Linked DNA regions of Fodinicurvata sp. EGI_FJ10296. The protein of the gene in region 1 interacts with the protein of each later gene in a pairwise test. Links are inferred from orthologs where the notes say so. Each region holds a gene or a part of one and is shown on either strand. Other genes may lie near its edges.

Region 1 (8,147 bases):
CACCACCACCACCGGCCGCAACCGCCACAGGGGCTGCAGCGGATACGCCCCATTTCTCTTCCAGCATCTTCGACAGCTCAGCGGCTTCGATGACGGTAAGGGCGGAAAGCTCGTCTGCGAGCTTGTCCAGATCTGCCATTTTATTGAACTCCTGACTTGAACGTTTTCATCGTCTGCAACGGTGCCTTTATCAGGCCGCCTGGTCCTTGTCGGCATACGCTTTGAGCACCCGGGCCATCTGGCCACCCGGCGCCTGCAGCACACCCGCAATGCGGGTCGCCGGCGTCTGAATCACGCCCACGATCTTGCCCCGCAGCTCGTCGAGTGACGGCAGCTTGGCAAGGGCAATGATTTCATCGGCATTGAGCTTCTGAGATCCCATGGCCCCGCCGAGAACTTTCAGCTTCGTATTCTTCTCCGAATAGCCGACAGCCACACGGGCTGCAGCAACCGGATCGGAAGACACCGCTATTGCGGTGGGACCGTTAAAGAGATCCGCCAAATGCTCAAATGGCGTACCGTCAAGGGCGATCTTGGCGAGCCTGTTCTTGGTCACCGTAAACGAGGCGCCCGCCTCGCGCATCTGGCCTCGGAGAGCCGTAACTTCCGCTACGGTAAGACCCGTCTGATGGGTCACCACCACAAGATGGGCGGCTCCGAAAGCCTCGTGCAACGCGGCGACCTTCTCTTCCTTTTGTGGACGTCTCACGGATCGCCTCCGTTGTTCGACTGCCGACCGAAACGAATCCGGGTCGGCGCCGCACATTACACCTCGGTTTCATCCCGCTGCCTGGGCCCCGAAGCGCCACAAGATCCGGGATCAAACCACACCGTCCTGCCCTAGAAGTTCAAGTCACGTTGTCCAATTCAACCCTGGGGTCAATGCGAACATGGTTCTCAAACTCCCGTCTGTGCAGGATTTGCGGCCAAAATATGACCCACCTGCAGTCTCGGACAGGAAATCGCGCCATTTCATCTCATCGAGACGATTGGACGCGACCCTTTCACCCGCTAAACGCGGGCCAATCGACTCCGACCGTCGCTCTATGCAGCCGCCGAAGTGGATTCCGTTGCCACCGTTCCGACATCGATCCGAATTCCGGGACCCATGGTCGACGCCAGGACGAGCTTCTTCAGATATGTGCCTTTCGCGCCCGACGGCTTGGCGCGAAATATCGCTTCGACGATCGCCTTGACGTTGGCCGCCAGCGCCGCCTCGTCGAAGCTGATCTTGCCGATCCCGGCATGCACAACACCTGCGCGTTCTGCACGAAATTCGACCGCTCCGCCCTTTGCCGCGGCAATAGCACCGGCAACATCGGCTGTTACGGTGCCGAGCTTCGGGTTCGGCATCAGGCCGCGTGGGCCCAAAATCTTACCCAGCCGACCGACGACCGGCATCATGTCAGGTGTGGCGATAACCCGATCGAAATCAAGCCGTCCGCCCTGGATTTCCTGTGCCAATTCTTCCGCACCGACGACTTCTGCTCCGGCCGCGGTCGCTGCCTCTGCCTTCTCGGCCCGTGCGAAGACGGCAACCCGAACTGTCTTGCCGGTACCACTGGGAAGCTGGACCATTCCACGCACCATCTGGTCGGCGTGGCGAGGATCGATGCCCAGATTCATGGCAATCTCGACCGTCTCGTCGAATTTGACGGTCGACCGCTCCTTGAGCATCTTTATCGCCGCATCCAGAGGATATGTCTGGTCGGGATCGACGCCCTTACGAACGCTGCGCAAACGCTTGCTTAGCTTAGCCATTCCTCAGCCCTCCACCACATCAATGCCCATGGAGCGGCATGATCCGCGGACCATCCGTACCGCCGCGTCGAGATCGAAAGCGTTGAGGTCGACCATCTTGGCCTCGGCAATTTCCTGCGCCTGAGACACCGTGATCGTCCCGACCTTCGACTTGTTCGGCGTCGGGCTTCCCTTGGGGATGCCGGCAGCCTTCTTGATCAGGTAACCAGCCGGAGGAGTCTTCGTAACGAACGTAAATGTACGGTCACCGAAAGCCGTGATGACGACCGGGATTGGCATACCTTTTTCAAGATGCTGCGTCGCGGCGTTGAAGGCCTTGCAGAACTCCATAATATTCAGGCCACGCTGACCGAGCGCAGGACCAATAGGCGGCGACGGATTGGCCGCGCCGGCTGGAACTTCCAGCTTGATGTAACCGACAATCTTTTTTGCCATTACTGCTTCCCTTTTTTGTTATCCGGGCGGACGGCCCGGAAGTCGGAAAGATGCGGTACGGCCATGGCAAGCCTTCCGCAGCGAAACTGGTCGAGCGTCAGAGCTTCTCAACCTGCGTGTACTCCAACTCAACCGGGGTCGCCCGGCCAAATATCGAGACAGCGACTTTTAGGCGTGCACGCTCTTCATCGACTTCTTCTACATAGCCTGTAAAGGAGGTAAACGGCCCATCCGTAACGCGTACCTGCTCACCGACTTCGAATGTTATCGATGGCTTCGGCCGCTCAAGACCATCCTTTACCTGCTTGAGAATACGATCGGCCTCGGCGTCGCTGATCGGCGCAGGTTTGCCGCGCGCGCCAAGAATGCCCGCAACCTTGTTCGTATTCTTCACCAAATTCCACGATTCGTCGGTCAAGTCCATGCGGACGAGAACATAGCCGGGGAAAAACTTGCGCTCCGCGTTGACCTTCTGGCCTCGCCGCATTTCGACCACCTCTTCGGTCGGCACCGAGATTTGCTCGAAGAGGTCGGTCATCCCTTTCTTCTCAGCCTGCTCCTGGATCGCTTCGGCCACACGTTTTTCCGAGCCCGAATAGGCCTGCACGACATACCACCGCATCGCCATGGTCAGCCCCCGACGCCAAGTATGAATTGGATCGCCACTGCCGACACCTGGTCAACGACGAGGAAAAATAGCGCCATGATCGTAACGAATACGAAGACCATTGCCGTCGTGATTCCGGTCTCCTTACGCGTCGGCCACGTAACTTTGGAAACCTCTTGCCGGACCTGGCGAACATACTCAGCGGGATTGGTTCTTGCCATGGCGTGGTAAAGGCTTTCAATACAGCACAAAGGCCGGCCCGTCAGTGACGCGCCGACCGCTTGATCAGTTTCCGTCTTAGTCCCGGATGGCAGGAGTGGAGGGACTCGAACCCCCAGCCCCCGGTTTTGGAGACCGGTGCTCTACCAATTGAGCTACACTCCTCCGAGACATCAGCCGGAACGCAAACCATGCATCATCGCGGTGATGGCGGGAACGGCCGGCCCGACAGGTCCCCGTACATTTCGATCCGAACCTGGACAGGGGCGGGTTTTAGCCGAACCGAAACAGCGATGCAACAGGAAACGCTCCACCCGGTTGCACCGTTGTTTCGCTCACCTCTGGTCGCTTATTCGACGATCGAAGCGACGACGCCGGCGCCAACGGTACGGCCACCTTCGCGGATTGCGAACCGAAGGCCTTCATCCATCGCGATCGGCGCGATCAGTGTCACTTCCATCGACACATTGTCCCCCGGCATGACCATCTCCGTGCCTTCCGGAAGGGTCACGCTGCCCGTCACGTCCGTCGTTCGGAAATAGAATTGCGGCCGGTAATTCGAGAAAAACGGCGTGTGGCGACCGCCCTCTTCCTTGGTCAGAATGTACGCTTCGGCCTTGAACTTCGTGTGCGGCGTGATCGAGCCCGGCTTCGCCAGCACCTGGCCACGCTCGACATCTTCACGCTTCGTCCCGCGAAGCAGTGCGCCGATGTTGTCCCCCGCCTCGCCGCTGTCCAGCAGCTTGCGGAACATCTCAACGCCGGTGCAAACCGTCTTGACCGTCTTGTGAAGGCCGACAATCTCGACCTCTTCACCCACCTTGACGATCCCGCGCTCCACACGCCCCGTCACGACCGTGCCACGGCCCGAAATCGAAAACACGTCTTCGATCGGCATCAGGAACGGCAGGTCCTTCGGACGCTCAGGCGTCGGTATATACGCGTCGACCTGCTTCATCAGCTCAAGAATGGCTTCCTTGCCAAGCTTGTCGTCCGTGCCCTCGATCGCCGCCAGCGCCGAACCCTTCACGATCGGAATATCGTCGCCTGGGAAATCATACGAACTCAGCAACTCGCGGATTTCCATCTCCACAAGCTCAAGCAGCTCTTCGTCATCCACCTGGTCGCATTTGTTCATGAACACCACCAGACCGGGAACGCCAACCTGGCGTGCCAGAAGGATGTGCTCACGGGTCTGCGGCATCGGGCCGTCCGCCGCCGAAACCACCAGAATCGCACCGTCCATCTGCGCCGCACCCGTGATCATGTTCTTCACGTAGTCGGCGTGGCCAGGACAGTCCACATGCGCATAGTGACGCGCATCCGTCTCGTATTCCACATGCGCCGTCGAAATCGTGATCCCGCGCGCCTTCTCTTCGGGCGCCTTGTCGATCGCGTCATACGCCAGATAACTGCCGGAACCGGATGACTCGAACAAAACCTTCGTGATCGCCGCCGTCAGCGTCGTCTTGCCGTGGTCAACGTGACCGATCGTTCCTATGTTCGCGTGCGGCTTCGTACGCTCAAACTTTGCCTTGGCCATTTCCGGAGATCCTGTGGTTTATCTGCCCGTTTGGGGGCGTCCGACTGACAATAACGCGGTTCCCGGTGGAGCGGGTGAGGGGAATCGAACCCCCGTATTCAGCTTGGAAGGCTGCTGCTCTACCATTGAGCTACACCCGCATAGCCGGAACGACTTTTTAACCGGTCGGAATAACACGCGAGCAGTAACCGATACCATAGCACGACGTCCGGTACTATGGCGTCGCAAATTGGTGGAGGGGGTAGGATTCGAACCTACGAACACGTACGTGGGCAGATTTACAGTCTGCTGCCTTTGACCGCTCGGCCACCCCTCCGCAGGGCTACATTGTCACGCCCAGTCTTCCCGACCAGCCGGTGGATGCGGGAAGTAAATTTTTTGGCTTCGGCTGTCAACAGGTTATCGTCACCGGACGCAAATTCCGTGCATTCATTGACAAGCCTGCACATCTAGGGGGTCGACGATATTCTCGCCTCTGCCCCAATTCGCCAACAGGAGCCACCCTTGTCCCGTGATCGCAAGCCACAGAGACCGCCGCGGAAGACCGAGCGAGAAGGTCCGGGTCGAACCGCCGGAAAGCCACAGGAGGCATCGGCGGAAAGGAATGCCACCAAACGGGCCGGAAAAAGGCCGCCGAAACCGCTGGGACCGAAAACCGGCAGCAGATCCGGCCCCGCATCGCAGGACAGCTCCCGAAGTGGCCCGCGGCCCGGAGACGGACCGCGCGGCAGCGTTCGCCCGGGAAAGTCAATGTCTGTGGCGCCGGCTCCTGCAAAGGACCCACGGCCCCCGGTAGCGTCTCCGGAGCCCGTCGACGAAACCGCGATCTACGGCCACCACGCGGTAGCGGAGGCATGGACCAACCCGGGACGCAAGATCCGTCACCTGGTGGCGACCAGGGCAGCGCTGGACGCGTTGAACGATCAAATACAGGCGGCCTCGGCTGCCGGTCTCCGCCGCCCGGCGCCAGAGATTGTTCAGCGTGCAACAATCGATGCGCGCCTGCCGGAAGGGACTGTACACCAGGGTGTGCTGGCATCCGTCGATCCGCTGTCCACACCCACATTTGAGGCGATGCTGGAAAGGGCACGTGAACGGTTTACGCTGCTCATTGTTCTGGATCAGGTGACGGACCCGCACAACGTCGGCGCGATTCTCCGTACGGCCGCCGCCTTTGGAGCCGCGGCCTTGATCATGACCGAACGGCATGCCCCGCCGGTCTCTGGGACCCTGGCAAAAATCGCCAGCGGCGCCGTGGAGCATGTCCCGATCATCCGCGTCACGAACATGGCCCGGACACTCACAGATCTGACTGATTCGGGCGTAGCGTCGCTGGGTCTGGCCGAAGAGGCCGAGCAAACGCTGGCAACCGTCGTGTCAGGGCTGCCCCACGGGCTTTCGACCGCACTGGTGTTGGGATCGGAGGGCGCGGGCCTGAGACGGCTGACACGCGAGAACTGCACCCATCTCGTCCGGCTGCCGACATCCGGTCCGATCGCCAGCCTCAACGTTTCGAACGCGGCGGCCGCGGCGCTGTATGAACTCGTCCGGAATATTGGATAGGGTCACTTGCATCGGACGCCGGTTGAATGTATTTCCGTTCGCGTGGACGCCGACTTAGCTCAGCTGGTAGAGCAACCGCCTTGTAAGCGGTAGGTCGTAGGTTCGAGTCCTACAGTCGGCACCACCGAATCCCCGCAAATCCGCCGTTTTTCGCATTGCCTGGCTGTGGCTTTCACAACCGCACATGGGAACAGACCGGCGTCGAAACGCACGTGATTCTCCGGTCCGTTACGAAAAGTTTTGACGCAAACCTCGACCGACCGCACATTCGATGGCCCGCATTGCGGCGAGTCGGGCACGGGTATTCCCGTTTTAAGGGCGGCGGCACCATGCCCCAAACCAATCCTGAGGACACGGGTTCGCCACCTCCCACCCGGTTATTGTTCAACATTTGCTCAGTCGAGCATCGACCAGATCACGAACCCCCGTCTCAATCAGGCCGAGCCGCCCGGCGTCTTGCTCCTGACAGCCGGAAACGACGTACAGCGTGACCGCCCGGAATTCGAAATCCCGGAAACCAACTCTTCGTTCCGCGCAAAACGTCATCTGGGGCAGCCCCCATGTAAATCACACCTGGGCGGAACCGGACGACTTCCCACTGGCATCCTGTCCCTGCCATGTCTGGATCGCATCCCAGACGGTGCGCATGTCCGTTACCCGAGAACGTCCGACCTTGCTCCGCGAGGGGGAAGTGTCGCTGAGTCTGAGGACGATGACGTCGCCAGCGACGTAAGCGCGACGGCGCTGCCCTATGTGGCGAGGCTTGACGGCTGATTGAAGCGCCATGGCATCAGGTCTTCGATGGCAGAGGGAGATGACGGTCGAGGATGGCGCGGAGCGTGGCGGCGATGTAGTCGACCGGGTTCACGTCGGATATCTTGCAGGTGGCTACCAGTGACGCGAGCATGGCCAGTTTTCGGCGCCGATCTCGTTGCCCGCGAAGAGCGCAATTTTCCTTGTAAGGGCTATCGGCCGGATCTGGCTCTCGACCGGGTTGGTATCCAGTTCGAGTGCGCCGTCATCCAGGAACCGGATCAGGCCGGACCAATGCGCCAGCGTGTAGCGGATATCCCCGACCAGCGCGCGATGGCCCGTGTCAGTTGTCTTTCATCCACGCCGGCGCCAACACGGATCACAACGTCGCCCACGACAATTTGAAGATCGGGCTTACCGCATGCCGCGGCCTTACCCGGAACGCCGTCTTCAAGGACCAACTCGGCGAGCATCGGCGAGGACGCCACACCCGGGCATCAGGCATTACGCCGCGATCCGCGCCCGTTCTGCCTTCGTGCGCTGATGCCGTCCGCTCGGCCCCTCGATCACTTCCAGCCGGGAGACCCCAACATCCACGGAGCCGTCCAAATGGACGCCCGTTTTGCCGTCTCGATCCAATTCCAACACTCCCGCAGCACATGTCCGCGCAAAATGGCAGGATCAGTCCGGAAATGGCAGGAGGTGGTCGGCATCGCGCTTACGTTTCTGTTCTAGAACGACATTTCCCAGATCATGTTTCAGAAAGCTGACAAGCCAAATGCCGTCGCCGGCTGCGGTGGTTCCGACAAATTGGTCTGCGAAGATTGGAAGATACCGCTTGAGTAGATTGTGCAGTTGTTCCCGCAACGTCCGAACAACTGGCACAAGATCGACAATCGCCCACTCACCGCTCTATGAGGGAAATTTACTATAGTTATACATCTAGAACGTGCAAATTTCTCCCAAACAACCTATAGTACGGTTCGAAATTTGGAGGAAGCGCATGGCACGGATCGAGATTCGAAGTGAGGATGACCTTTTCGGCGCGATCGAGCGGGTCCGAACTACGCAGACTACCAAAGCACCCGACGTGGAGTTTCTCGGTTGGCCGAAATTCGAGATTACAATTCGCGGTGAGAGCTTTGATGGCGGTGTGCCGACTCGAATCATGCCCGCCCTCATGAATCTACAAAAGCAGATCAATAGAACCTACTCGATAATACAATACGGTGAAGAAAAACCATTAATCAGACACGAAAAAAGGAA
Region 2 (16,985 bases), on another replicon or contig:
TCTGGTTCATGCGTCAAGCCGGCCGTTACCTGCCTGAATACCGAAAGGTCCGTGAGCAAGCCGGCAGCTTTCTGGATCTTTGTTACGATCCGCAAAAAGCCTGCGAAGTCACGCTCCAGCCGTTGCGGCGCTACGGGATGGATGCGGCAATTCTCTTTTCCGACATCCTGGTCATCCCCCACGCATTGGGCCAGGATGTTACCTTCGTGACAGGTGAAGGACCCAAACTTGCACCGGTAAGATCGGCGGCAGACCTGGCCTTGCTTTCGGGCGATCGGATCGAGACACACCTGGCGCCGGTATTCGAGACCATCGATCGTGTTGCCGGCAATCTGCCCGTGGAAACGGCCTTGATCGGTTTCGCGGGTGCGCCCTGGACAGTCGCGACCTACATGGTCGAAGGCGGCAGTTCGAAGGATTTCGCAACGATCAAGGCATGGTCATATCGAGATCCTGAGGCCATGAACGCCCTCATGGATCTTCTTGTCGACGCAACCGCGCGCTACTTGTGCCGCCAGATTGATGCTGGCGCCCATGTCATTCAGCTTTTCGATACCTGGGCCGGCGCGCTATCTGAAGAAGGTCTGGAACAATGGGTCATCGAGCCGACAAGAAGGCTGGTCCAGCGCCTTCACGCCCATCGTGCCGACATCCCGGTCATCGGCTTTCCAAGACAGATTGGTGCGCAACTGGCCAACTATGTCGAACGTACTGGTGTGTCGGCCGTATCGCTGGATACCGGTGTCGATCTCGACACAGCATCAGCGCTGCAGCGAAGCACGATCATTCAGGGAAACCTCGACCCCGTGCTTCTGACCGTAGGCGGAGACCCGATGCTGCAAGCCGCGAGACGACGGCTGGCGCAACTCGGCCATGGCGGTTACATCTTCAATCTCGGGCACGGAATCACCCCGGCCGCGTCGCCCGATGCGGTTGAAGCCTTAAGTGCATTGATCCGGGAATGGCCATCACGCTAGAAGGTCGACCGGAGACCTGTCGGACATTGCCATACCGAAAGCGGATCCATGACAGATTACTATTCCTGGGTGTTAGTCCTGCATGTGCTATCGCTCATTGCGTGGATGGCCGGCATGTTCTATCTGCCGCGGCTCTACGTTTATCATGCCGATGCCAAGCAGGGGTCGGAACTTTCCGAGACGTTCAAGATCATGGAACGCCGATTGCTTCGCGGTATTATCAATCCGGCGATGATCGCGACCTGGCTATTCGGTCTTTGGTTGTTGGCGTTGCAGCCGGGATGGCTGGAGCAAGGCTGGCTGCACCTGAAGCTGGCTGCCGTCGTCGCGTTGACGGTGATGCATGTATTCTTTGCTCGGTGGCGCAAGGATTTCGAGGGCGACCGAAATGCCCGGCCGGCCCGGTTCTATCGGATTGCCAACGAAGTTCCGACCGTCCTGCTGATTATCATCGTCATATCGGTGATCGTGAAGCCGTTCTGACCGGTTTCCCTGATTATCGCTGTTGCTAATTCCCGGCCGCATCCTCATTCGGCCGCTTCGCGGCGGCGAAGATCGCCTTCCATGAGTCGTGAGGCATCGATCAGCTGAGTCATCCGCAAGGTATCGCCGGTTTCCTTGTCGGGATGATAAATCTGGCTCAGCATCCGGAAACGGGCTTTAACGATCCTCCGGTTGAGCCGCATGCCCGGCGGCAGACCCAGAACATACCGGGCATCGGAGACGGTTCTGACGCCGTCGGGTAGCGGATCGAAGGTCATCAACGATACAAGCGCGCGCATTTCCTCGGCATGCTCACGTGCATCGTCAATTTCGCTACGGCCCCGTGCACGATCCCGGACGGGATCGGTTGTATCGTCGTTATCCGCCGATCCGGTGCTGTCGGATTCTGACAACGCCCGTTCACCGGCATCCAGCGCCAGCAGCAATGCGAGAGCTCGGCGAATGTAGACGTCTGATAATCCGTCCTTGAGCCGAAGTTGAAGCCGCGGCTTGCGGCGGAGAACCCGTCCGGCGCGCGGCCCCGATTTGAGCAGGATGACATCGCGGTCATCGGGTCCGGCGTCTCCGGGATCGGGAACCGAATCCGGATCGAGATGTTCATGCAGAACGAGGACCGCAGTTACGAGATCACTTGCAGTGACGGCCTTGCGCACCGCCAAAGCTAGGACGGCGTCGCGGAAACCGGCGCTGCAGGTAACGATGTAGGATTTCATGCGGTCCTTCTGATTCACTGTCTTTGGACGTTTCGGCGGGATGATACAGTATCGGCCCCGGAACGACAGAGATGCCTTTCTTGCCCATTCCTGTCGCCTGATAGGGAAAAAATCTCTGCCAGGATCGAAAAAGTTTCAGGAGGTCATGGTGATCATTTGACTTGCAACGCAGGTTCGGTTACCCATCTGAAAGGCGGGAGTCGAAGTCCGACGATACGGACTGACTCTCGTTCATCTCCACCTCCGATATCGGTCCGGGTCTGTAATCGTCCTTACGGGACGTTCCCTCCTCCGCCTTCGGCTGTCTTTTCAGGCATCTTCCACTTCACCTGACGTCCGCACACAGTCGTCGTGCGATTGCCGTCACTCCCGTTACGGGCTCATCAATGCATCTACAAGACCTCAAGGATAAATCTCCGGCGGATCTTCTGGCATATGCCGAAGAGTTGGAGATCGAGAACGCGAGCAACCTGCGCAAGCAGGACATGATGTTTGCGATCCTGAAACAGTTGGCCGAGAACGATATTGCGATCTTCGGCTCGGGCGTTCTGGAAGTCCTCCCGGACGGCTTTGGATTTCTACGGTCGCCGGAAGCCAACTATCTTCCGGGTCCCGACGATATCTATGTTTCGCCCAATCAGGTACGGCGTTTCGCTCTGCGAACCGGCGATACCGTCGAAGGGCAGATCCGGTCGCCCAAGGATGGCGAACGGTATTTCGCGCTGGTCAAGGTCAACCAGATCAACTTCGAGGATCCGGACCGGGTCCGGCATCGGATCAACTTCGATAATCTTACGCCCCTGTATCCGGAAACCCGACTTCGGATGGAGGTCGAAAATCCGACATCCAAGGATCTGACCGCGAGGATCATGGAGTTGGTGGCACCGATCGGCAAGGGACAGCGGGCCCTGATCGTCGCGCCACCCCGGACCGGCAAGACGATGATGCTGCAGACGGTGGCGAATTCCATCGCGGCCAATCATCCCGAAGCGTATCTCATCGTACTTCTGATCGATGAGCGGCCCGAGGAAGTGACGGATATGGACCGGTCGGTGAAGGGTGAGGTGATTTCTTCGACCTTCGACGAGCCAGCGGCGCGCCATGTCCAGGTCGCCGAGATGGTCATCGAAAAGGCGAAGCGGCTGGTCGAACACAAGAAGGATGTCGTGATTCTTCTTGATTCGATCACCCGGCTCGCTCGTGCCTATAACACGGTCGTCCCGTCGTCCGGCAAGGTTCTCACGGGCGGCGTCGATGCGAACGCACTTCAGCGGCCGAAACGGTTCTTCGGTGCTGCTCGCAATATCGAGGAAGGCGGCAGTCTGTCGATCATTGCGACGGCGCTTGTCGAGACCGGCAGCCGCATGGATGAAGTGATTTTCGAAGAGTTCAAGGGCACCGGCAACTCCGAACTCATCCTCGATCGGAAGATCGCCGACCGGAGGATATTCCCGGCGATCGATATAACGCGGTCGGGAACGCGAAAGGAAGAGCTGTTGGTATCCAAAGGCGAACTGTCGAAGATGTGGGTCCTGCGCCGCATCCTTCAGCCAATGGGGCCGAACGATGCGATGGAGTTCCTTCTCGACAAGCTCCGACATACCAAGAACAACGCCGACTTCTTCGAGAGTATGAACCAGTAGCGTCTATGTTGGCCGGCGCCGTTTCACGTGAAACGGCGCGCCGGCAATCGGCTCGACGGTTTATCGATCAGAGGCCTCTTCGCTCGTGGGCGAGGAGGTCTTTTTTTGTCCTCAGTCCCTCCCCGCCGCTGTAGCCGCCAAGGCCTGTTGTGGCGACAACCCGGTGACATGGCACGATGATCGGAATCCGATTGCGGCCGCAGCCCGTACCAACGGCCCGTGGGCTGCTGGATATCTCACGGGCGAGCCCGGCATAACTGGCGGTTTCGCCATACGGGATATTTAGCATGGCGGCACGCAGCCGCGCCTGGAATACCGTTCGGGGGTTCGCGAGTGGTATGGCGAATCGGCGAAGCTGACCATCGAAGTAGGCCTTCAACTGTGCCTGAACATCTGCCAGGACCGGCGGCAGACGATCCGGCGACATCAGCTGTTTGTCCCCGGGATTATTGTCCGCATCGGCTGAACCGTCAGTTTCGCCGATCGTTATGCCGGAAAGCACCCACGCTTCGCCCTCCCTAGCTGCGTTAATACGCAGGATCCCGATTGGAGATGGGCACATCAATTCCATGCTGACTTCCACGATCATGGGCCGTCAGGTTTCAGGTCCGCGGGATTCGTCACTGGTGGATAGCACATCATTCCCTGACATCGATACGCCGTTGCTTGGCCCTGAACCCGTGTCTTTCCCGCTGCCGGGTGGGATTCCGGCAGATTGGAGGTGTCGGAGACGGTTACCACCATGCGTCTTGGATCCGCGACGTTGCGTGCGGCCTCTCCAAGAGCTTCCGTCGCCGGATCTCCATTCTCTCCAACGATGATCACGGTTTCAGCATTGTAAAGGTGATCGATCCCGGCGAGGTAGCTGGCAAGCGGGAAAATATTTCGTTGAAGCGCACCACCGAAGGCCCGGATGATGCCTTCGGCCCGGTCGGCAAAGCGTTGCTCGCCGGTCAAGTGGTACAAGCGGGCCAGGCCAATGAGAAGGCTGCCATTGCCGGACGGCTCCGCATTGTCGTGAATACTCTTCGTTCGCACGATCAGGGCTTCGGCATCGTCGGCCGTCAGAAAATAGCCGCCGGCATCGCGATCGGCGAACCGCTCTTCGGTCGTGTCGGCCCAACCGACAGCGAGCTGAAGGTACTTCGACTGCCCTGTCGCCATGAACAGAGCCAGCGCAGCCTGGATCATCGCCGCATAGTCGGTCAGCATTCCGATTTGATGACGCCGGCCATCACGCCAGGCGTGGAAAAGCCGATCGCCGTCGCCAAGTGCGTCGACAACCGCATTAAATGCTCTGGCGGCCCTGGCGGTCCAGTCCGGCTGGTTCATGGTGGCGCCGCAACGCGCCAGCGCCGCGATGGTCAGTCCGTTCCAGTCGGCCAGAACCTTGTCATCCAAAGCGGGTCGGACGCGCTTCGATCGGGCCTGGAACATCAGTGTCATCGGCTGGGTAAGTGCCTGCTCGACCGAAGGTTCGGGCAGACCGTCGGCGTGGCGGCGATTAAGGATGGTCACACCCTCCCAATTCCCCTCCGGCGTGATGTCATAAGTTTTCTCCAGCAAGGCCATGGTCTCGGGCTCGACCGCGTCATCCAGGGCCTCGCGGATCTGCTTCTGCGTCCAGATGTAGAACCGCCCCTCCTCCCCTTCGCTGTCCGCGTCCAGGCTGGCGGCGAACGCACCGTTGGACAGAGTCATCTCGCGGTCGAGCCACGCGACGGTTTCGTGGATACGGTGCGAGAACAGCGGATCGTCGGTCGCCAGCCATTGCATCAGCAGAAGGTCGAGAAGCTGGGCGTTGTCGTAGAGCATCTTCTCGAAATGTGGCACGAGCCACTGGTCATCGACGGAATATCGGGAGAAGCCGCCGCCCAGATGGTCGTAAATGCCGCCCTGGCACATTCGCCGCACCGCCAGTTCGACGGTGGCGGCAAGCGCCGGTGAACCTGTCCGCCGGGCGGCGTGCCAGATCAGCGTGAGCACACTGACCTGCGGGAACTTCGGTGCGCCCTTTATGCCGCCATGGACCGGGTCCATTTCCGCGGCCAATTGTTCGGCTGCCTGGTCGATGATGGCCGGATCGACGGCCTCGACGGACTCGCTCTCGCTGAGCCGCGCTAGAGCCGTACGCAGCGCGTCCACGTTGCCGGCAACCTTGTCCGGGTCCTGGTGGTACACCTGCGACACCAGTTTCAGGACTTCGGCAAATCCGGGACGGCCGAATTTTGGCACGGACGGGAAATAGGTTCCGCCCCAGAACGGGTGGCCGTCCGGCGTCAGGAACATGGTCAGCGGCCATCCGCCGGGCTGACCGGTCATGACGAGGGCGTTCATGTAGATCTGATCGATGTCCGGCCGCTCTTCCCGATCGACCTTGATGTTGACGAAAAGCTGGTTCATGACCTCTGCAATGGCGGGATCCTCGAAGCTCTCATGGGCCATGACGTGGCACCAGTGACAGGCGGCATAGCCGATCGACAGCAGGATCGGCTTGTTCTCCGCTTTCGCCGTTGCCAGCGCCTCACTGCCCCACGGATACCAGTGTACCGGATTGTCGGCATGCTGGAGCAAATACGGGCTTGCGCTGTCCGCCAGACGATTCTGCGTCATCGGTACCCCAATGGCTGGTGCTTCGGATTCGGGATGGTGGCGAAATCGCGGACGATTTCCTTTATCCTGTCGCGTGAACTTTAGGTGATTCCTTTGACGGGAGCAGTCAATGAATATCCGCATCGACATAGAATGCACACCCGAGGAAGCCCGCACTTTTCTCGGGCTGCCCGAAATCAAGCCATTGCAGGATGCGATGATCGAACAGATGCGCCAGCAGATCCCCGCTTCCATGACCGCCATGGATCCCGAGACGCTGATGAAGACCTGGATGCCGATGTCCCTTCAGGGTCTGGAACAGATGAATCGGGCCGTATGGGATGCCATGAACCAGAGCGCGCGTTCCGGCAGCGGGTCACGGCAAACCAGCGATGACGAGAAGCCTGAAAGCGACGGAACGACGGCCGGCGGCAAGAAGTCGGGCCGACGATAGGGACCGAACACAGCTGATGTCACGAGACACAATTTTCGCCCTCTCCACGGTGCCGGGAAGATCCGGTGTGGCGGTCATCCGCATTTCGGGTCCTGAGGCACGTGGCGCCCTGGCAGCGCTGACCCCGGGCGATCCGGTACCGGCCGATCGGCGGGCCAGACTTCGACAATTGAAGGATCCTGAATTCGGCCCCGGATTCGGTGACGTCATCGACCAGGCTCTGGTGCTGGGGTTTGCGGGGCCACGGAGTTTTTCCGGCGAGGATATGGTCGAGATCCATTGCCATGGAGGACGGGCCGTGGTCGATCGGCTGTTGTCTGTATTAAGCCGGATGCCGGGATTGCGCCCGGCCGAGCCCGGTGAATTCACGCGGCGGGCGTTCGACAATGGTAAGCTCGATCTGACGGAGGTCGAGGGTCTGGCCGATCTGATCGACGCGGAAACCGCGGCCCAGCACCGTCAGGCCCTGCGGCAGATGGACGGTGCGCTGGGTCGGCTCTACGACGGTTGGCGGCAAACTCTGTCGCGTGCGTTGGCCTATGCCGAGGCCGATCTGGATTTCCCGGACGAGGATTTGCCCGAAGGGATCACCGATACGATCGCACCAACTCTGGCCGGAATCGGATCGAGTATCCGTGCCCATCTTGCGGATGCAAGGCGCGGAGAACGCGTTCGGTCGGGGCTGGAGATTGCCGTCCTGGGGCGCCCGAACGCCGGGAAGTCCAGTCTCGTCAATCTGCTGGCGCAACGGGATGCGGCGATTGTCTCGGCGGTCGCCGGGACGACCCGGGACGTGGTCGAGGTCCATCTGGATCTTGGCGGATACGCCGTTGTCGTTGCCGATACCGCAGGAATGCGAGAGATCGGTGACGAAGTCGAATTGGAAGGGGTCCGCCGGGCACGCTTGCGCGCCGATAGCGCCGATCTGCGGGTCCTGGTGGTCGATGCCGCCGATCTCGACGCCGCTGGCGGCCTCCCCGACGATCTGGCGGAACTGTGTTCAAGAGACACTGTGGTAGCGGTCAACAAGATCGATCGGCTGGTGGGACCCGTCACACTGTCGGCGATTGAAGGCCCCGCAATCGGCGTGTCCGCTGTCAGCGGAGCGGGCATTTCGGATTTGGTGGAGATGTTGGTGTCGATGGTTCGCGACCGCCTGAGCGGTGACGGCGGCCCGCCGCTGACACGGGCCAGACACCGCGATGCGTTGGCCGAGTGTGCCGATGCCCTTGACCGGGCCATGGCGGCCCCGTTACCAGAACTGGCAGCAGAGGATGTGCGTCTGGCGGTTCGTGCGCTGGGGCGCGTTACCGGTCGCGTCGATGTCGAGGATATCCTCGACATCGTGTTCCGCGATTTCTGCATTGGAAAATAGGGGTCATCGTTTCACGTGAAACGATGACCGACAGAAGCTTTACCAGGATGACCACCATGACCGGACCTTCGCATGCATTGACGTGCATGTCTTCCCGATCCGATGCCGGCAGAGCGCAGGACGGCGAAGCCGAACGCTATGATGTCCTCGTGGTTGGCGGCGGGCACGCAGGCACCGAGGCGGCCGCCGCTGCGGCACGATTGGGCGCGCGGACGGCACTGATAACCCACCGTCTCGACACGATCGGGGCGATGTCGTGCAATCCGGCGATCGGCGGGCTCGGTAAGGGACATCTGGTCCGGGAAATCGACGCCCTGGACGGCATCATGGGCAAGGCGATCGACCGCGCCGGTATCCAGTTCAGGATGTTGAACCAGCGTAAGGGTCCTGCGGTGCGCGGGCCTCGGGCACAGGCGGATCGGGAGCTGTACAAGCAAGCGGTCCGGGCTCTGCTGGGCGAACAGGACGGACTGTCACTGATCGCCGGTGAAGTGGCCGATCTTATCGTCGAATCGTCGGCCGAGGCGAATGGGACGGTCAAAGGGGTGCTGCTGCGGGACGGACGCCGGTTGCTGTCCGAGGCCGTCGTCCTGACAACCGGCACGTTCCTGAATGGTCTGATTCATATTGGCGAAGAAAAAATTCCGGCGGGACGTGTCGGTGAGGCCCCTTCGGTTGGTTTGTCAGCCCGTTTATCGCAGGCGGGCGTGCCTCTTGGCCGATTGAAGACGGGCACGCCTGCAAGACTCGATGGTCGAACAATCGACTGGGATCGTCTGGAAGTGCAGCCGGGCGATGACCCGCCGACGCCCTTCTCGTATATGACCGATCGAATCACGACCCGACAAGTCCCGTGTCATATCACCCATACAACCCGCGAGACACACGCGCTCATCCAGGCGAACCTTCACCGCTCGCCGATCTATGGCGGCGCTATCGACAGCACTGGGCCTCGCTATTGTCCGAGTATCGAAGACAAGGTCGTGCGCTTCGCGGACAAGGAACGTCACCAGATATTTCTGGAGCCGGAGGGGCTGGACGATCACACCGTCTATCCCAACGGTATTTCGACCTCCCTGCCCAAGGATGTCCAGGACGCTCTGATTGCGACCATTCCGGGGTTGGAGCGAGCGCGGATCCTGCAGCATGGATATGCGATCGAATATGACTATGTCGATCCGCGATCGCTGACACCGGCTTTGGCGCTGCGCCACCTTCCCGGCCTTTTCCTGGCTGGACAGATCAACGGGACGACAGGATACGAGGAAGCCGGTGCGCAGGGACTGATCGCCGGCCTCAATGCTGCACTTCGATCGGGCGCCGCAGGCGGCACCGGCGCCGAAGAAGGTCCGACGTTCAGCATTGACCGAAGCCAGGGATATATCGGCGTTCTTGTCGATGACCTGATCCGGTACGGGGCGCCGGAACCGTACCGGATGTTCACCTCTCGCGCCGAGTACAGATTGATTCTCCGCGCGGATAATGCCGACCAGCGGCTTACCGGCCTGGGCGCGGCGATCGGATGTGTCGGAGCCGCGCGGCGCGAACGCTACGATACGAAGATGACAATGCTGACCGATGCTCGCTCACGCGTGGAAACGCTTTCGCTCACGCCTCAGGAGGCTCGGCGCCATGGGCTGGCGGTGAATCATGACGGTGTTCGTCGGTCTGCGTATGATTTGCTGCGTTACGAAGAAATTACGATCGACCGACTGGCCGCAATCTGGCCGGGACTCGGTGCCTTGCCGGCGGATGTGGCAGAGCAGATCGAGATCGACGGTCGGTATGCCGGATACCTTCAGCGGCAGAGTGCGGATATTCGTGCCTTTCAGCGTGATGAAACGCTGCAGCTTCCGGCATCGCTGGACTATGCGCACATCGGGGGCCTTTCCAATGAAGTTCGAGAGAAGCTGGAAAAAACGCGGCCGGCGACGCTCGGCGCTGCAGGACGAATTCCGGGGGTGACGCCGGCTGCACTCATTCTTTTGCTGCAGCATGTCAGAAGGGTTCGGGCAGCCGGGTCTGAAGGCACCGAAGCTGAAGTCCCTGATGCCGCCTCCCCCAATTCCTGTCCCAAATCACGGCTGAGCGCATGACCAACGAGAAAGCAACCGGCGGATCGACGGCGGCTGCCGGAACCGCCCCCCTCGATATCGGGCCTGCAGAGTTCCAGGCATGGACGGGTGTTTCACGTGAAACGCTCGATCGACTGAAAGTCTACGCCGACCTGCTCATCGAGTGGCAGCGCCGGTTAAACCTGATCGGCGCGACGACCCAGCCCATTCTCTGGCAGCGACATATGCTCGATTCGGCCCAACTCTATCCACTGTTGCCGGCAGAATGTCGCGTGCTGGTCGATCTTGGCGCCGGTGCCGGCTTTCCCGGGCTGGTCCTCGCCGCGATGGGCGTGGCCGAGGTGCATCTTGTAGAAGCCGACAGTCGGAAATCGGCTTTCCTTCGCGAGGCGGCGCAGGCCATGGCCGTGAACGTCAGCATTCACACCCAACGTATCGAGGCCATGGAGCCGTTTCCCGCCGATGTCATCACGGCCCGAGCCCTTGCAGCGCTTTCGGTATTGGTGGACATGAGTCAGCCGTTCACGCATAAAGGGACGGTAATGGCGTTTCCCAAGGGGCGGAATGGTCTGCGGGAAGTCGCGGAAGCGAAAGAGTCCTGGACACGCAAGGGCTGGACACCGGATGTCCGGACGGTTTCCAGCGTGACCGATGCTTCCGCTGCAATCATCCTGATGACCGGCCTGCCCGCGGCGTTCGATGATGCTGATACGCAGGACAAGCGGCCAGCAGCGCCAACGCCGGAGTCGGTCGAAACCCGCAAGCGGTAAAGGAAAGCAACGTGTCGGCCAAATTTATCCAGGACCTTCCCAGCCGGGACATGCCGAACATCGATGGTGCAGTCGTCGCCGAAAAGGACGCCGATGAACGCGGCGGCCGGACTGCGCGCATCCTCGCAATCGCCAATCAGAAGGGCGGTGTCGGCAAGACGACCACGGCGATCAATCTGGGCACAGCGCTGGCCGCCGCTGGCAAGCAGGTTCTCATCATTGATCTGGACCCGCAGGGCAATGCGTCGACAGGCTTGGGTATTCCTCGGGCTAATCGTGGCAAGGGGTCCTACCAGCTGATCCATGGCGAAGCGACCGTCCAGGACGTCACATTGCCCTCTACGGTCCCGGGATTATGGCTGACGCCGTCGGCTGTCGATCTGAGCGGTGCGGAGGTGGAACTCGTGACGGCGCCGCGGCGAGAGTATTATCTGCGCAGCGCGATCCGAAAAGCACCGCCTGATGTCGATTACGTCCTGATTGACTGCCCCCCTGCCCTGGGCTTGCTGACGTTGAACGCCTTGGTCGCGGCCGATGCGGTTCTGGTACCGTTGCAGTGCGAGTTTTATGCGTTGGAAGGGCTTAGCCATTTGATGCGGACGATAGACCGGGTCAAGAAGGCCTACAACCCGTCGCTGGAAATGCAGGGCATGGTTCTGACCATGTTCGACCGCCGCAACAATCTGTCGGATTTAGTCGCACAGGATGTCCGGGAGCATTTCGGCGCCCGCGTCTTCACAACGGTCATACCGCGCAATGTCCGGGTGTCAGAGGCGCCGAGCCACGGCAAGCCGGTGCTCCTCTATGACGTCAACTGTGCCGGCTCAAAAGCCTATATCCACCTTGCCGGGGAACTTCTGAAACGCGACAGCCGGGTGCCTGCGTAATGTCTACTCCTCCCTCCAGACGGCGGCCGAGTCTCGGCCGCGGTCTCGATGCCCTTTTTGCCGACGACGACGACCTTGCGCCGGTAGCCGTGTCCGACGACAACGCCGACGGCACCGGGGATAGCCCGGTCACCCAGCGGCGGGGCGGCGCGACCTTGCCAATCGAAAGTCTGGTGCCCAACCCCTACCAGCCGCGCACCCGCTTCGATGAGGACGAACTGAACGGCCTGGCCGACTCCATCCGCCAGCAAGGCGTTCTGTCGCCTGTGATCGTGCGCGAAGACCCCGACGAAGCCGGCCGCTATCAGATTGTTGCGGGCGAACGCCGCTGGCGCGCGGCACAACTGGCCCAACTGCACGATATACCGGTCATTGTCCGGTCGCTGACCGATGCGGATATTGCCCAGATTGCGTTGCTGGAGAATGTCCAGCGCCAGGATCTTGATGCCGTCGAGGAAGGCGCGGGCTATCGCTGCCTGATCGACCAATTCGGCTATACCCAGGACGGACTTGGCCGAATGCTCGGCAAGAGCCGCAGTCATATCGCCAATACGCTGCGCTTGCTCGATCTGCCCGATGACGTGCTCACCTTGTTGAAGGAGCGGGCGCTGTCGGCCGGTCATGCCCGTGCGCTGCTGTCGCACCCCGACCAAGTTGCAGCGGCGAGGGTCGTGATCGATGAAGGCCTGACGGTCCGTCAGACGGAAGCCCTGGTCAAGGAAGCCCTGGCGCCTGTGGGTGAAAGCGGTGGCGATGACGCGCAAACGGGTGTTCCTGGCGACGATGTCGGCGCTTCAAGCCCGGACGCCGCGGCATTGTCCGGGGCCGCTTTGCGGAACAATGGCCAAAGATCCAAAGACGCCGATACCCTGGCCCTGGAACATGATTTGACCTCGGCCCTCGGACTCAGGGTGTCAATTGATGGCGACAAGTCCGGAGAATCGGGCCGGCTGACGATCCACTATTCCTCGTTCGACCAGCTCGACGATGTTATCCGTCGGATTAGGGGCGGCGGTTGATCGTCCTCGTGCCCGGCTGACAAGCGGGGCCGTGGGGGTTGCACGTCAGGGCCGGTTTATCGTCCCGGACGGCCGGACAATCGAGCAATCTGGAACAATGTCCGTTCGGCCAGCGAGACGTCAGGTATCCCGGTTGATTTGCACTGGATTTCTGCTTCCAGCAGGCGGTCCAGGGCCGACCGGAGCGAGGCTGAGCCCCAGCGGCCAACCTGGCTGATTACCCTGTCCCTGTGCTTCCAGAAAACGGGCGGCTTGATTTCCGCGACTGCCTTTGCAGCCGGCATCCCGGATTCCCGAGCATCGACGGCCGGAACCAGTTTGAGCAAATGGCGCTGTGCGGCCCGCAGGATCCCGACAGTCGTGGCGCCCTGTTCCAGACTTGCGTGGAAGGTTCGCCCGACGATGGCAATCGCGCCGTCAGCAACGGCCAATGCCAGATCGTCCAGCGACCGTTCAGCGGAATCGCCGACACATTGACGAACATCGTCCGCTGTAGCGTGGCGGCTCTCCGCCGTCGAGCCGGCTTCGCTCACGGGCTCGTCCAGATACAGCGCGATTTTCTCGATTTGCCGGCGGGCGACGGCCCTGTCGGATCCGATGGCATCCAACAGCACCTGATGCGCCTCGGTGTCGAGCATCAGACCATTCGCCCGAGCGGTTTCGGTGATGAAGCCACCCATAGCCGCGTTGTCGAGCGGATAACAGCCGATGGCAGCTACGCTGCTGCCGCTGGCCTCTGCTGCTTTCCGCAGCGCGGAGGATGGCTTCAGGTCACCGGCTTCGATCACCACCAGAACCTCGCCCGGCGCCGATGTCGCAAGATCGGCCAGGGCCGCCGCGACGGCTTCGGGGGCCTCGGTCAGTCGAACGACACGTTTGCCACCCAGCAGCGATGGACTGCGGGCCTCGTCGACCAGGCGGGCAGGATCGCCCTTCAGATCTCCCGCACGCAGGTTGACGATTGCGAGGCCTGTGTCCACCTTGTCCGGGCCGCTGCCTAGAAAAGCTTTGATGGCAGCAGATCCGCGGTCCGAGACGAGTCCGGCATCAGGGCCATAGAGGACGACGACAACGGTCTCTTGCGGCAGTCGGGACAGGTAGGCGTCGGCCTTGTTCGGTTGGATCTTAGCCAAGGCGCGCTCGCTTTCTGGCGCATGGGGAGCCGTTAAGGCGTCGGCTCTGCCGCGCGATTGGCCTGAACGGCGCTGAAATGCGTCGCCAGGGCGATGCGAATATCTTCAGCGGTCTGAACCAGAGCCCGTTCGCGCGCGTCCCGTTCCGCGCTCAGCGTTGCAAACTCGTCGTTCTGGCGGTTGTAGCTGGTGATCGTGCGCAGACTGCCGCTTGTCCCCTCGCCGCCGTCGAGAGAGGACAGCGTATACTGAGCCGCCATCGTGAGGTTTCTACGCGTTCCGCTGCGCCCGTCCTGAACCGCCAGATTCGCTTGCGATTCGGTCAATGTGACATTGAGGCGGTATCCGGGATCGACAGGGCGGCCGCGTGGATTGAGCATGCGGATGAGATAGGTCCGCAATTGCTGGCCTTCGCGCTCGGCGATCACCGAGACATCAATGGCTGCGAGCTCTTCTTCGGCGCCCGCACCGCCGAGTGTTCCGTAAACCGGCCTGAATCCGCAGCCGGCCAGAGCCGAAAGCCCGGCCAGCGCCATTCCGGCCTGCAACAGCTGCCGGCGGCTGACCGACGCCTGAGCTGGCGCCCGTTCCGCCGTGCTACGACGCGACGACATTGACGATCCTGTTCGGCACCACGATGACCTTTCGGATGGTTTTCCCATCAATGGCTTTTCGGACGGCGGACTCGGCCAACGCGGCGCTTTCCGCGGCCTCCTTCTCGACATCGCGCGGCAGATCCAGGGTCGCCCGGAGCTTTCCGTTGACCTGAATGCCCATTGTGACCGTGTCCTCGACGGTAAGGGCCGGATCGGCTTTCGGCCAGGGGGTGTCGATGACCAACGCGGAGCCATCCAGATGGGTCCACAGTTCGTCGGCGAGATGGGGCATGATCGGCCCCAGCATCAGAACAGTGGCCTCCAGGGCCTCTCGCAGGGCCCATGCCTCGCCCTCGCCGGTTCCCGGCAGGTCCGCGATGGCGTTGGTCAGTTCCCGCAGGCGGGCGACGGCACGGTTAAGCCGGAAGCCCTCGATGTCCTCGGTCACGCCGGCAATCGTGCGGTGGACAAAGCCGCGCAGGGCCCGGCCCCCGTCTGACATGGCCTGAGGCGCAGGCGTTCCCGCCTTGGGCAGTGGGCACTGCGGTTCGGTAACCAGCCGCCACAGGCGGCTGACATAGCGCCACGCCCCCTCGATGCCGCCGGATGTCCACTCCAGATCGCGTTCGGGCGGGCTGTCGGACAGCAGCAGCAGCCGCGCGGTGTCGGCGCCATAGGTCTCGACCACCGCTTCCAGGCCGACGACATTCTTCTTCGACTTGGACATCTTCTCCAGACGTCCCCGGACGACCGGTGTGCCGTCAGTTATCTTTACGAGCTGTCCGTCCCGTGTCTCGACCTCTTCCGGGTACAGCCAGGCGCCGGTACGGTCCCGGTAGGTCTCGTGACAGACCATCCCCTGGGTCATCAGGCCGGAAAACGGTTCCGTCGCCGACAGGTAGCCGCAATCGCGCAGCGCACGGGTGAAGAACCGCGAGTAAAGCAGGTGCAGAACGGCATGCTCGATACCACCGATATATTGATCGACCGGCATCCAGTAATCGACTGCCGCGCGATCCAGCGGCTGGTCAGAGGCCGGGCTGCAGAACCGGGCGAAATACCACGAGCTTTCGAAGAAAGTATCGAAGGTATCGGTCTCGCGGACCGCCGGCTGGCCCGTCTCCGGACAGGTGGTATATTTCCAGGTCGGGTGGTTTTCGAGCGGATTGCCGGGTTGGCTGAGATCGATATCCCGGGGCAACTCCACGGGAAGCTGATCTTCCGGCACCGGGACCATTGTCCCGTCCTCGCGATACATGACCGGGATCGGGCAGCCCCAGTATCGCTGGCGCGAGACGCCCCAATCCCGCAGGCGATAACGCGTGGATCCGGTTCCGCTGCCTTGTGCCTCCAGCGCTTCGATGACAATGCGTTTCGCAGCGGCGACATCGAGCGGGGCGTCGCCATGCAGCGCACCCAGATCGTAGCGATAGGCCGGCCCGTCGGCATCGACGAAGGCCGTGGCCTCGACATGGAACACTTTCTCGCTGCCGATCAGGCCGGTGGGATTGGCAGTGAAAGCAGCGCGCGTCCTGTCGTCCAGCGCTTCGGCCTCTTCTGCCGATAAGGCCCGAGTATCGGCTGGCCACAGGGCCGGGCGAACGGCAAGCCCATATTTCCGGGCGAAATCCAGATCGCGCTGATCATGGGCCGGGCATCCGAAGATCGCGCCGGTGCCGTACTCCATCAGAACGAAATTGGCGACATAAACGGGGAGCGTGCGCGCGGGATCGAGCGGATGACGCACCTTGAGCCCGGTATCAAATCCCTGTTTTTCGGCCTTCTCGATCGCCTCTTCGCTCGTTCCCTGACGGCGGCATTCGGCGACGAACGCCGCCAGAGCCTGGTCCCTGTCAGCCAGCGCCTCGGCCAGCGGGTGGTCTGGCGAAACGGCGCAGAACGAGGCCGCGAAAATCGTGTCGGGCCGGGTGCTGTAAACGTCCAGCGCGGCCGGCAGATCGCCAGAGCCTCTGTTGTGTCCTGCGCTTTCCGGAACGACAGGAAAAGTCACCGTGGCGCCCTGTGAGCGCCCGATCCAGTTTCGTTGCATCAGGCGGACACGATCTGGCCATTTGTCCAGGCTGTCGAGGCCGTCGAGCAGTTCGTCGGCGTATTGTGTGATTTTCAGGAACCACTGGGTCAGCTTGCGCCGCTCGACCGGCGCGCCAGTACGCCAGCCCTTCCCCTCGATCACCTGCTCGTTTGCCAGGACAGTGTTGTCTACCGGGTCCCAGTTGACCCAGCTTT

What was found.
Region 2: the proteins of nusG (region 1) and rho interact in binary tests that used the Escherichia coli proteins (3 or more experiments, as listed by UniProt). The link is inferred for Fodinicurvata sp. EGI_FJ10296 from one-to-one orthologs.

What each region holds. Positions count from the first base shown.
Region 1 is NZ_JBFCVL010000007.1:137,746-145,892, forward strand. Bases 1,060-3,791 are described here. They hold nusG (transcription termination/antitermination protein NusG), read right to left. Parts: upstream 2,825-3,791; coding sequence 2,294-2,824; downstream 1,060-2,293. Other genes in these bases: rplA (50S ribosomal protein L1), read right to left, coding at 1,060-1,761; rplK (50S ribosomal protein L11), read right to left, coding at 1,765-2,196; secE (preprotein translocase subunit SecE), read right to left, coding at 2,827-3,024; tuf (elongation factor Tu), read right to left, coding at 3,372-3,791. Outside these bases: rplL (50S ribosomal protein L7/L12), read right to left, coding at 1-139; rplJ (50S ribosomal protein L10), read right to left, coding at 191-709; more of rplA, read right to left, coding at 1,045-1,059; more of tuf, read right to left, coding at 3,792-4,565; 23S rRNA (guanosine(2251)-2'-O)-methyltransferase RlmB, read left to right, coding at 5,316-6,128; ABZ728_RS16545 (hypothetical protein), read left to right, coding at 7,885-8,147. UniProt on the Escherichia coli protein: Part of the processive rRNA transcription and antitermination complex (rrnTAC). The complex forms an RNA-chaperone ring around the RNA exit tunnel of RNA polymerase (RNAP).
Region 2 is NZ_JBFCVL010000001.1:427,405-444,389, reverse strand. What follows is about bases 1,811-4,708. They hold rho (transcription termination factor Rho), read left to right. Parts: upstream 1,811-2,580; coding sequence 2,581-3,837; downstream 3,838-4,708. Other genes in these bases: ABZ728_RS01985 (thioredoxin domain-containing protein), read right to left, coding at 4,423-4,708; ABZ728_RS01990 (methylated-DNA--[protein]-cysteine S-methyltransferase), read right to left, coding at 3,905-4,426; ABZ728_RS02000 (J domain-containing protein), read right to left, coding at 1,811-2,194. Outside these bases: hemE (uroporphyrinogen decarboxylase), read left to right, coding at 1-977; protoporphyrinogen oxidase HemJ, read left to right, coding at 1,026-1,460; more of ABZ728_RS02000, read right to left, coding at 1,505-1,810; more of ABZ728_RS01985, read right to left, coding at 4,709-6,450; ABZ728_RS01980 (DUF6489 family protein), read left to right, coding at 6,560-6,883; tRNA uridine-5-carboxymethylaminomethyl(34) synthesis GTPase MnmE, read left to right, coding at 6,900-8,258; tRNA uridine-5-carboxymethylaminomethyl(34) synthesis enzyme MnmG, read left to right, coding at 8,345-10,354; 16S rRNA (guanine(527)-N(7))-methyltransferase RsmG, read left to right, coding at 10,351-11,103; ABZ728_RS01960 (ParA family protein), read left to right, coding at 11,154-11,990; ABZ728_RS01955 (ParB/RepB/Spo0J family partition protein), read left to right, coding at 11,990-13,009; holA (DNA polymerase III subunit delta), read right to left, coding at 13,066-14,142; LPS assembly lipoprotein LptE, read right to left, coding at 14,175-14,756; leuS (leucine--tRNA ligase), read right to left, coding at 14,740-16,985. UniProt on the Escherichia coli protein: Facilitates transcription termination by a mechanism that involves Rho binding to the nascent RNA, activation of Rho's RNA-dependent ATPase activity, and release of the mRNA from the DNA template.